One region of the Pseudoalteromonas sp. KG3 genome, then DNA from elsewhere that is predicted to be linked to it. Evidence: predicted binding sites of a transcription regulator. Region 1 holds the regulator's gene; each other region holds the start of a gene.
The links. The regulator sigma-54, encoded in region 1, starts transcription at its own class of promoters, with help from an activator protein. The targets are predictions, from matches to a motif close to GTTGGCACGNNNNTNGNNT.
Positions count from the first base shown of each region.

Region 2: the regulator sigma-54 is predicted to act here: its motif matches at 1,728-1,746, upstream of NDQ71_RS12795 (YggN family protein).
Region 3: the regulator sigma-54 is predicted to act here: its motif matches at 1,927-1,945, upstream of NDQ71_RS08405 (DUF3192 domain-containing protein).

Region 1 is NZ_CP098523.1:2,062,185-2,065,466, reverse strand. Features, by position in the region: gene rapZ (RNase adapter RapZ) at 1-555, opposite strand, end outside; gene ptsN (PTS IIA-like nitrogen regulatory protein PtsN) at 576-1,028, opposite strand; gene hpf (ribosome hibernation promoting factor) at 1,033-1,320, opposite strand; gene NDQ71_RS09810 (RNA polymerase factor sigma-54) at 1,349-2,845, opposite strand; gene lptB (LPS export ABC transporter ATP-binding protein) at 2,912-3,282, opposite strand, start outside.
Region 2 is NZ_CP098523.1:2,691,224-2,694,505, reverse strand. Features, by position in the region: gene NDQ71_RS12810 (LysR family transcriptional regulator) at 1-599, shown strand, start outside; gene NDQ71_RS12805 (glutathione peroxidase) at 667-1,158, shown strand; gene NDQ71_RS12800 (PA3496 family putative envelope integrity protein) at 1,209-1,397, opposite strand; gene NDQ71_RS12795 (YggN family protein) at 1,805-2,602, shown strand; gene NDQ71_RS12790 (PLP-dependent aminotransferase family protein) at 2,667-3,282, opposite strand, start outside.
Region 3 is NZ_CP098523.1:1,768,430-1,771,711, forward strand. Features, by position in the region: gene NDQ71_RS08390 (SO_0444 family Cu/Zn efflux transporter) at 1-382, opposite strand, end outside; gene zntR (Zn(2+)-responsive transcriptional regulator) at 366-779, opposite strand; gene NDQ71_RS08400 (D-2-hydroxyacid dehydrogenase) at 882-1,826, shown strand; gene NDQ71_RS08405 (DUF3192 domain-containing protein) at 1,991-2,368, shown strand; gene NDQ71_RS08410 (diguanylate cyclase) at 2,382-3,281, opposite strand; gene NDQ71_RS08415 (ATP-binding protein) at 3,247-3,282, opposite strand, start outside.

The DNA.
Region 1 (3,282 bases):
AAACCGCGCATCAAATACGTAATCGGCCTCTTTTGGAATGCCATACTTAAAGCCAAATGATTCAAAGGTAATGATTAGTTTTTTGTCTTTTTTACCTAAAATTTTCTCACGGATTGACTCTGCCAGCTGGTGGACACTAAGGTCGGTGGTATCCAGCATAAAATCGGCACGAGTTGTTAGCACATCAAGTAATACTTTTTCTTGTTTGATAGCTAAATCGAGCGGCAAAGAATCCAATGATAATGGGTGTAAGCGGCGAGTTTCAGAAAAGCGTTTGATCAGCGTTTGATCATCACAATCTAAATAAAATAATGTTGGATTGGCGAAACCTGGCAAGTATTCAAGAATATCGTTAAATTCTTCTTGTTCTTTCGGTAAATTACGCACATCAATGCTAACTGCAATTTTGTCGTAATTATCAGAAACACTACGCACTAATGAAGGTAATAAGTTTACTGGAATATTATCAACACAATAATAGCCAAGATCTTCGACTACGCGCAGTGCAACAGATTTACCTGAGCCAGAGCGGCCACTGATGATGATTAACTCCATGTAAACTCTCCTTCATTTGGCTACGACTGCTCAACAATAACGTGATATAAATCTTGATCTGTTTTTGCACTACGTAATTGTTTGCAAAAATCTTTATCGTTAAGTTTATCAGCAATTGTGGCTAACGTCTTTAAATGAAGTTGGCTATCACCATCTGGTACGATGAGGGCGATAAAGAGATCCACAGGACGGTTATCAATCGCATCAAAATTAATCGGTGTTTCGCTTACTAAAATTATCGCTAGTGGGCTTTCAATACCCGTCATACGGCCATGTGGAATAGCAATACCACGACCAATCCCCGTACTGCCTAGTTTTTCTCTGGCGAGTAATGCATCGAGGATTTCTTGTTGTGATAGCTGAGGAAGTTGTTCATGAGCCAATTGGCTGATAAATTCAATGATCCGTTTTTTGCTATTAAAAAGGACCGCAGCTTTGCTGCAGTCCTGGCAAATAAGTGAGCTTAATTTCATAGTATTAGTGTCGAGCGTGCTTCTCTTTGTGTTTGATTACTTGACGGTCAAGTTTGTCAATTAGTCCGTCAATGGCTGCATACATGTCTTGGTGCTCAGTTGAGGCAAATAATTCAGCGCCACTAACATGTATTGTGGCTTCTGCTTTTTGGCTTAGCTTTTCAACGTCAAGAATAACATGGACATTGTTGATGTGATCAAAATGCCTCTCAAGCTTCGCAAACTTATTGTTTACATAGTCTCTTAATGAATCAGTAATTTCTACGTGACGACCAGTTAAATTTAGTTGCATAAGCATTTTCCTTTTTTGATTTTACGCCTTAAATCAAACTCTTTCTTTGATTTGACGGTGGAATAGCCAGTGACTCGCGGTATTTTGCAATAGTCCGTCTAGCTACTTTGATACCTTGCTCTGCCAATATATCTGCAATTTTACTATCACTCAATGGTTTCGCTGAGTTTTCTGCGCTGATCAGTTTTCTGATCAATGCGCGAATTGCGGTAGACGAACATTCACCGCCGTTCTCAGTGCTTACATGACTTGAGAAAAAATATTTTAGCTCAAAAATACCCCGTGGAGTATGCATGTATTTTTGGGTTGTTACGCGAGAAATTGTCGACTCATGCATTTCAACCATTTCAGCAACGTCATTTAGCACCATCGGGCGCATAGCTTCAGGGCCATGTTCAAAGAATCCTTGCTGCTGTTTAACAATGCAGTTGGTTACTTTGAGTAATGTGTCGTTACGACTTTCTAGGCTTTTTATAAACCATTTAGCTTCTTGCAGATGCGAACGAATAAATTGGCTGTCAGTGCTCGATTTAACGGAGCGTGACATGGCCGCATATTGGCTGTTCACTCTAATTTTTGGCATGCTGTCTGGATTAAGTTCAACCACCCAGCGGCCTTTAATTTTTTTCACTGATACATCAGGAATAACGTACTCTGACTCTTCCCGTACTATGGTATCCGCAGGCTTTGGGTTGAGACTGTGGATCAGTGTCATGACTTCTTTTAAATCTTCTTCTTTAAGCTTAGTCTTTTTCATCAAAGTGCGATAGTCGCGACTAGCTAATAAATCGATATGATCCGTTAAAATCATTTTTGTCTCTGCAATCCAAGGAGTTGCAGGATCAAATTGATTTAATTGAATACATAAACACTCTTGTAAACTACGGGCGGCAATGCCAACAGGATCAAATAATTGAATGCGCTTTAAAACCGCTTGCACTTCGTCCAGTTCGATTTCTTCTTCGCTGTTGCCTTGATTTAAGCTCTCTACAAGGTCTTCACAGCTGAGTGTTAAAATACCAGAGTCATCAATGGCCTCAACAATGGCAATGGCGATTGCTTCATCGGTTGGGCTAAAGGGCGTTAGCTGTAACTGCCACATTAAATATTCATGCAAGGTCTCTGTTGAGGCGCCTTGATAAATAGATTCATCTTCGGGCATTGGCCCCGATGAACTGTTAGGCGCAGCACTCATGTATTCATCCCAAGTGACGTCCATTGCCATTTCGTCACTGAGGGTTTCTTTACTTAATGCTTCGCTGCTTTCTTGTTCGTATTCGCTAGGCTTGTCGTCCGCTGAGGCACTGACAGTTAAGTCATCGTTGTCTTGTTTTTGTTCGTTTTTGCCAGCAGCATCTTCTGAATATTCATGTTCTTCTAGTTCTAACAACGGATTGCTATCTAGCGCTTCTTGAATTTCTTGCTGGAGATCCAATGTACTGAGCTGCAATAAGCGAATAGCTTGTTGCAGTTGCGGTGTCATTGTAAGTTGCTGGCCCATGCGCAGCTGGAGTGATTGCCTCATGTATCTCTAACAATCCTTTTATTGTTGTCATTGTTAAGTTTAGCAGATGCTTTACCGAGTGTGGCTTTATAGCCTAAATTGCTCACCCAGGTAAACATCGCGAACTGTTTGGTCGGCAAGTACATGCTCAGGTGTGCCTGATGCAATTAACTCCCCATGAGAAACTATGTAGGCTTTTTCACAAACATCAAGGGTTTCTCGTACATTGTGGTCGGTAATAAGTACGCCAATACCACGGTTTTTAAGGTGTTCAATAATCTTCTTTATATCTAACACTGAAATAGGATCAACGCCAGCAAAAGGCTCATCTAGCAGGATAAATTTTGGATTTGCGGCTAAAGCGCGCGCAATTTCAACGCGACGGCGTTCACCACCCGATAACGCCATACCTTGGCTGTCACGAATATGTTGAATGCTAAATTCATCAAGTAAGCTGT
Region 2 (3,282 bases), 630 kb from region 1:
GGATCATTCGAATTTCTGGTGCTGGTGAATTTGTTGCATGTCATGTCGCACCTAAAATTGTCGAGTTTGTAAAGCGCTACCCTGAGGTTGAAGTAGATATGGACTTTAACAATCGCAATGTCGATCTAGTCGAAGAAGGCTTTGATTTAGCAATCCGCTTTGGCCGTATGCAAGATTCCAACTTAATAGCACGCTCACTTAGCCCCCGCATAATGACCCTCGTGGCCAGTCCAGAATATTTAGCGCAGCATTCAACCCCAACTACGCCATATCAGTTAGCAGAGCATAATTGTTTAATTGCTTTGGGAAAACGCTGGCGTTTTAATTTTAATAATGAAATAAAAGAGGTTAAAGTTGCGGGCAATTGGCGCAGCAACCATCCTCGCGCACTGCTTGCTGCAACATTAGCAGGGTTAGGAATTGCCCACCTAGCCACCGATATTGTTGATGAGTATGTTCAACAGGGGCAATTAGTGACCTTACTTGATGAATTTCAAGTAACCGACAACGCTTCATGGCTAGTCTATCCGCGCAAAGACTTAATGCCTTATCGAGTGCGATTATTGATCGAACATTTGCTAGCACAGTTCAATGATTAGAATTTAAGCTGTATGTCTGTCGCAACTCAGGATAGAATTTAGCAAACAACAATAATAAGTGATTACCATGAACGACTTTCACCAACTTTCAGCCAGCAACCTTCAAGGTCAGACAATTGATTTTTCAGACTTTACAGGCAAAGTCGTATTAATTGTCAATACAGCGAGTAAATGTGGTTTTACGCCACAGTATGAAGGCTTGCAGCAATTACATGCAAAATACGCCGAGCAAGGCTTAGTAATTATTGGTTTTCCGTGTAACCAGTTTGGTAAGCAAGAACCTGGTAGCGCCAAAGAAATCGAGCAAGGGTGCCTGATCAATTACGGCGTAGATTTTGTTATGATGAGCAAAGTTGATGTCAATGGCGAGCATGCCCATCCAGTTTTTAGGCACTTAAAATCTGCATTACCGGGATTTATAACCCGTAAAATAAAATGGAATTTTACCAAGTTTTTAGTCGGCCGTGACGGTGAGGCAATCAAACGGTTCGCACCATTTACAAAGCCGCAGCAAATCGAAGGCGCTATTATTAAAGCCCTTAAAAGCAACACCATGTGAGCCACTAAAAGCAATAAAGAGGCAAATTGCCTCTTTATCTAAATTATCACTTAGTCGTTTAAATACTCATCTAAGTCATCTTCGCCCAAGTTTTTACGCAAGCGTTTTTGCTCAAGGTAGTCTTCCAACTTTTTCTTAACCTTTTGCTTATTCTTGTCGTGTTGATTACGCCCGACCATTTCGTACTCGTCTTCAACAAAATCGTCATCTAGCGCATCGTAACTAAATGTCTTACCCACAACCCACTCCATAAAGTGTTTGAGACCAATTAAGGATTTTTATCACTGTCATTGGTGAAATTAAAAATGTTCAGCACAATTTCATATCGCGAAAGTGCACCAAAATAAAGCCACGACCCAATCTTAAAATGGTGTCATGTCAATATTGTGAATAAATAGCGCTAAATTTTAATTCTGGAAAGTGAGAGTTTTTTATCGAAACGATAAACATCTTTTATTAACGAGGCAAAATTAGTCAAAATGACTAAAAAGTAGTTTTATTATTATTTTTTAGCTCTGCTAAAAACCGACAAAAATAGATTAATTCATTGTTTTTAAAGGTTAAAAATTATTGGCATCAAACTTGATTAGTATTAAATACGAAAAATACGTACTCGTTAAAATCAACACATTGGCAGGATATTAAAATGAAAAAATTACTATTAATCGGTTCTTTATTTATTGCTACAGGGGCAATGGCGCACACTGATAATGAGACTAATATTTCTTTCAGTGGCGATTCTTGCGACGTTGAATTCAAAAATGACGTACGCATCAAACCAAATGAGCTAGAAATCTTCACCGCAGACAACAACACGATGAGCTTTGTCGAGCAAGGTGAGCTAAAAATAAATGGCCAAACTGTGGCACTTAACGGCCAACAGCGCCAAGCCATCACGGCGTATTCGAATAGTTTGCGCAGCCAATTGCCAGAAGTTGCGAACATCGCTCTTGAAGGTGTAAAAATTGCTGGCGTCGCCATTGAAGAAGTGGCAAATGCATTCAATATTGAAGGGCTAGATAGCATTAATGATCTAATGGCTGATATTAAAATAGAAGTTGAAAACACCTTTTATCAACAAGGCACATTTGTAATGGGACAGCAGAGTTTTCAGCAATTTGGTGAAAACTTTGAAAGCCAGTTTGATGAGCAAATAGAAAGTGCCGTGCAATCAGCGATGATGCAATCAATGGGCAGCATTTTAATGGCGGTAGGTTCAGAACTAATGGGCTCAGGTGGTGATATGCAAGCCTTTGAACAACGCATGGAAAACATGGGGGCAGAAATCGAAGCCAAAGTTGAACAACAAGCGAATCAATTAGAAAAACGTGCTGACGCATTGTGCGGTAACTTTTCTACTATTGCAGAGCAAGAGCAACAACTGGTTAAGCTAGTGCCAGAATTAAAAGATTACCAATTGTTTAGTTATAAGAAAAATAACTAAGCAGATTCTAAGCGAACTATTAACTAGCCAATAAAAGTTTGATATCCCTTTAGCAGCACTCTTTTTAAGGTGCTGCTTTTTTATTTTTAGCTAAATGCACAAGTTCACCCAACCTATTTATTGCTTGTTCAAGTTTTTCACTCCATGGCAAACCATAGCTTAACCTAATGCAACTACGGTATTTATTGGTGGCCGAAAAAATATAGCCCGGAGTAATACTGATCCCGTTTTCGAGCGCTAGCTGAAACAATTTAACGCTGTCATACCCGCTGCCTAAATCAATCCAGATCACACAGCCTCCTTGTGGATCACTGATCCGTGCAGTGCTCGGAAACGCTCGTTGTAAACACCAGATCATCCGTTCTTTGTTGTTGCGTAAACGCTGTTTGAGTAGCTTAAGGTTACGTTCGTACTCACCACTTTGCACAAACTCATATAACGTCCACTGATTGATCAGCGAAGTAGAGCAACTCAATGCGCGTTTATAGCGCCGAGCTTGAGCAGCAAACTTACCAGCAATCAGCCAGCCAACGCGATAACTCGGTGCAGCCGTTTTTGAAAAAGAGGCACAAGTAAGCACTAAGCCTTTCGTTGAATAAGCTTGCGCTGGGGTGCCTCGTTGTGCAGTAAAATGTAGATCACCGTAAACATCATCTTCAATCAATACCACATTATGAGAC
Region 3 (3,282 bases), 290 kb from region 1:
CTAGTACACCTGCAACAATAGCACTGCAAATCGCAGCTATGGGACGAATAATCGCCATAAAGGGGCCTAATAACACATACGACACAGACACTGAATCAACACCCGTTTCAGGCGTCGACACTAAAAACGCTGTAGTCGCACTTTTTGAAGCACCTGCACGTCTTAAGCCTATCGCAGCAGGGATAACACCACATGAACACAACGGCATTGGTGCACCAATTAATGCCGCTTTCACTGTGGTCCAAAACCCCTCTTTGCCTAAATGTTTATTTAAAAAATTGGCTGGTAAATACACATTTAATAAGCCAGCAATCAGTAAACCAAGCATTAACCAAGGGGCAGATAATAAAAATAACTGCCAAAAATTATTGAGTAAGTCCATCGATGTCCTCCAAAGTGGTTAATATTGAACAGTTATCAGCGGGCTCTTGTCCACCACAGCATTTATCAGCAAGTACCGATAGTGATTGATGAAAACGTGTTAGTTCAGCAATACGTTCTGCAACTAGATCACGTTTTTGTATCGTTAAATCTTTTACTTCATGGCACGAATGCTGGTGTTTTTTAAATTTAATTTGCAGCAACTCTTTGATCTCTGCCAAGCTAAAACCAACATTTTTAGCACGCAAAATAAACTTCATTTGCTTCAGTGTAGCCTCCCCATAATCGCGATAACCGGCCTCGGTTCGACTTGATGGCGTTAACAAATTGTGTTTTTCATAGTATCTTAGGGTATCTGTTGAGACACCTAACTGATTAGCAAACTCACCTATTTTCATTTGTGTCTCCAATGAGTGTATTATCAACTGATTCCAACTATAAACCTTAGAGTACACACCAAGGTCAAGTATTAAAATTATTTTATTTAATAAGGACAGCGCATGAATATCACCCTTCTCGATACGGCCACATTAGCTGGCACATCACTTGAGCCTTTTCAATCACTTGGCAATTTCACCAGCTACCCGCTAACCAGCCCAGAGCAAGTAATAGCACACAGTGCTGATGCTGATGTATTGATCACCAATAAAGTAGTCCTTAATCGCGAAACATTGACAAAACTCCCTGCATTAAAGCTCATTTGTGTTGCCGCAACTGGCACTAATAATGTTGATTTAGTCGCCGCTAAAGAGCTTGGCATTGCCGTTACCAATGTTGCAGGCTATTCAACACCTTCTGTAGTCCAACACACCTTTGCTTTAATCACTAACTTACTCGGTAATACCCACCGCTATATTGCTGATTGCCAACAAGGCTTATGGCAACAAAGTAAGATGTTTTGTCGCCTTGATTATCGTTTTAATGATATTGGCGGTAAAACCTTAGCAATTATCGGTTATGGTGCGCTTGGTAAAGCGGTTGCAGATGTTGCAAAAGCATTTGGTGCAAATGTGATCATCAGTGAGCGTAAAGGCCACAGCCCAAGAGCAGGCCGCACTGAATTTTTTCAAGCGATTAAATGTGCCGATATCATTAGCATTCACTGCCCATTAACGGATGAAAGCCGCGATTTAATTAGCAGCGAAGAGCTGGCAATGATGAAACCCAGCGCCATTTTAATTAACACCGCGCGCGGTGGTATTGTTAATGAAGCACAGTTAGCGCAGGCATTAGCGAATAAACAAATCGCAGGGGCTGGGTTTGATGTGTTAACCAAAGAACCAGCGGCAGATAATAATCCATTAGCCATTTACGATGGCGATAACTTAATTTTAACCCCACATATTGCTTGGGCGAGCGAGGAGTCAATCATTCGCTTGGTTAAACAAGTGAGCCTGAATATCAGTGCATTTAGCCAAGGCGAAAGTTTAAACAGATTGGTGTAATAAACTAAATTTTAGCTTTATACACGATACAAGGTGGTGAAATACAATTTACCACCTTGCAAATAAAATACTAAACATATGATTTTTAAATAATAAAAACATTGGCAGACTCTTTGCTATGAATAAGCAAATTAATAATCACTATTTAGTATCAGGATAAAACAATGAAAAAAGTACTTTTAATTGCCGCCCTTACAGCCCCACTTCTTACTGGTTGTGTAATTGCCGTATCAGACGGTGAAGCAGAAACGCATTGGGCAGGTAATAATTCAAGCTGGGAAAAGCACCATCAATCTAATCGTGAAACTATTGCATCATTAGGGCTAGATACCAGCTATCAAAGTGTTTTAAATCAACTTAAAACCCCTGATTTTACTGAGCTACTAAAAAAAGACGGCGATGTATATCAAGTACTATTTTATGCCACTCAAAGCATTCACTCAGATAGTAAAACAACAAAAGATGAATGTACACCGTTGGTATTTAAAAATGATAAATTAGTTGGTATTGGTGCCTCAGCACTGCAAATGCTGACAAACTAAGTAACTACAGCATTTATTGGGCGCTAATTTGATTGCGCCCTAACTTTTTCGCATTATACAAACCGGAGTCAGCTTCTTCTAACAATGCTTTTTCAGTGTAAGCTTGGCTACTCTCACTAGAAGCAATACCGATGCTAATGGTGACGTGTGTAGCGTTTAAAGACGCATTATGTTCAATATTCAAATCATTAACGGCGTTACGTACCTTGTTGGCAAAAGCGATTGCACCTTGCTGATTGGTTTCTGGTAATACGGCCACAAATTCTTCACCGCCGTAACGCGCAATAAAATCACCGCTACGCTCACATTGCGCGGCTAACGTTTTTGCCACTGTTTTTAAACATTCGTCTCCAGCTCGGTGGCCATAGTAGTCGTTATAACGTTTAAAATGATCAATATCTATGAGTAAAACGCACAAAGGAGAGTTGTTACGCTTACTTCTACGCCACTCTCTTTCTAAGTTCTCATCAAAATAACGTCTATTGGGTATTTCTGTTAAGCCATCAATAGAGGCAAGTATTTCTAGCAAATCATTTTTTTGCTTAATTAATAACTGGTTCCGCACTCTAACTTTCACAATAGCGGCACTAAATGGCTTACCAATATAATCCATTGCGCCGAGCTCTAGCCCCTTTACCTCATCTTCATGACGGTTGTTTGCAGAGATAAAAATAATAGGAATAGCCTGGCTTATACTGTTCTCTTTTAGCTGTACGAGTACTTCATAACCATTCATACTAGGCATCATGATATCTAAAATGATTAAGTCTACTTGCGTGTGTTTAACAAACGCCAGCGCGTCTTCACCGCTTGTCACTAAGTAAACATCATGCTCATCGCTTAAGGTTTTTTCTAAAATGATTCGGTTAAGCGCATCGTCATCTACAATTAATATTTTTGCTTTCTTCAACATT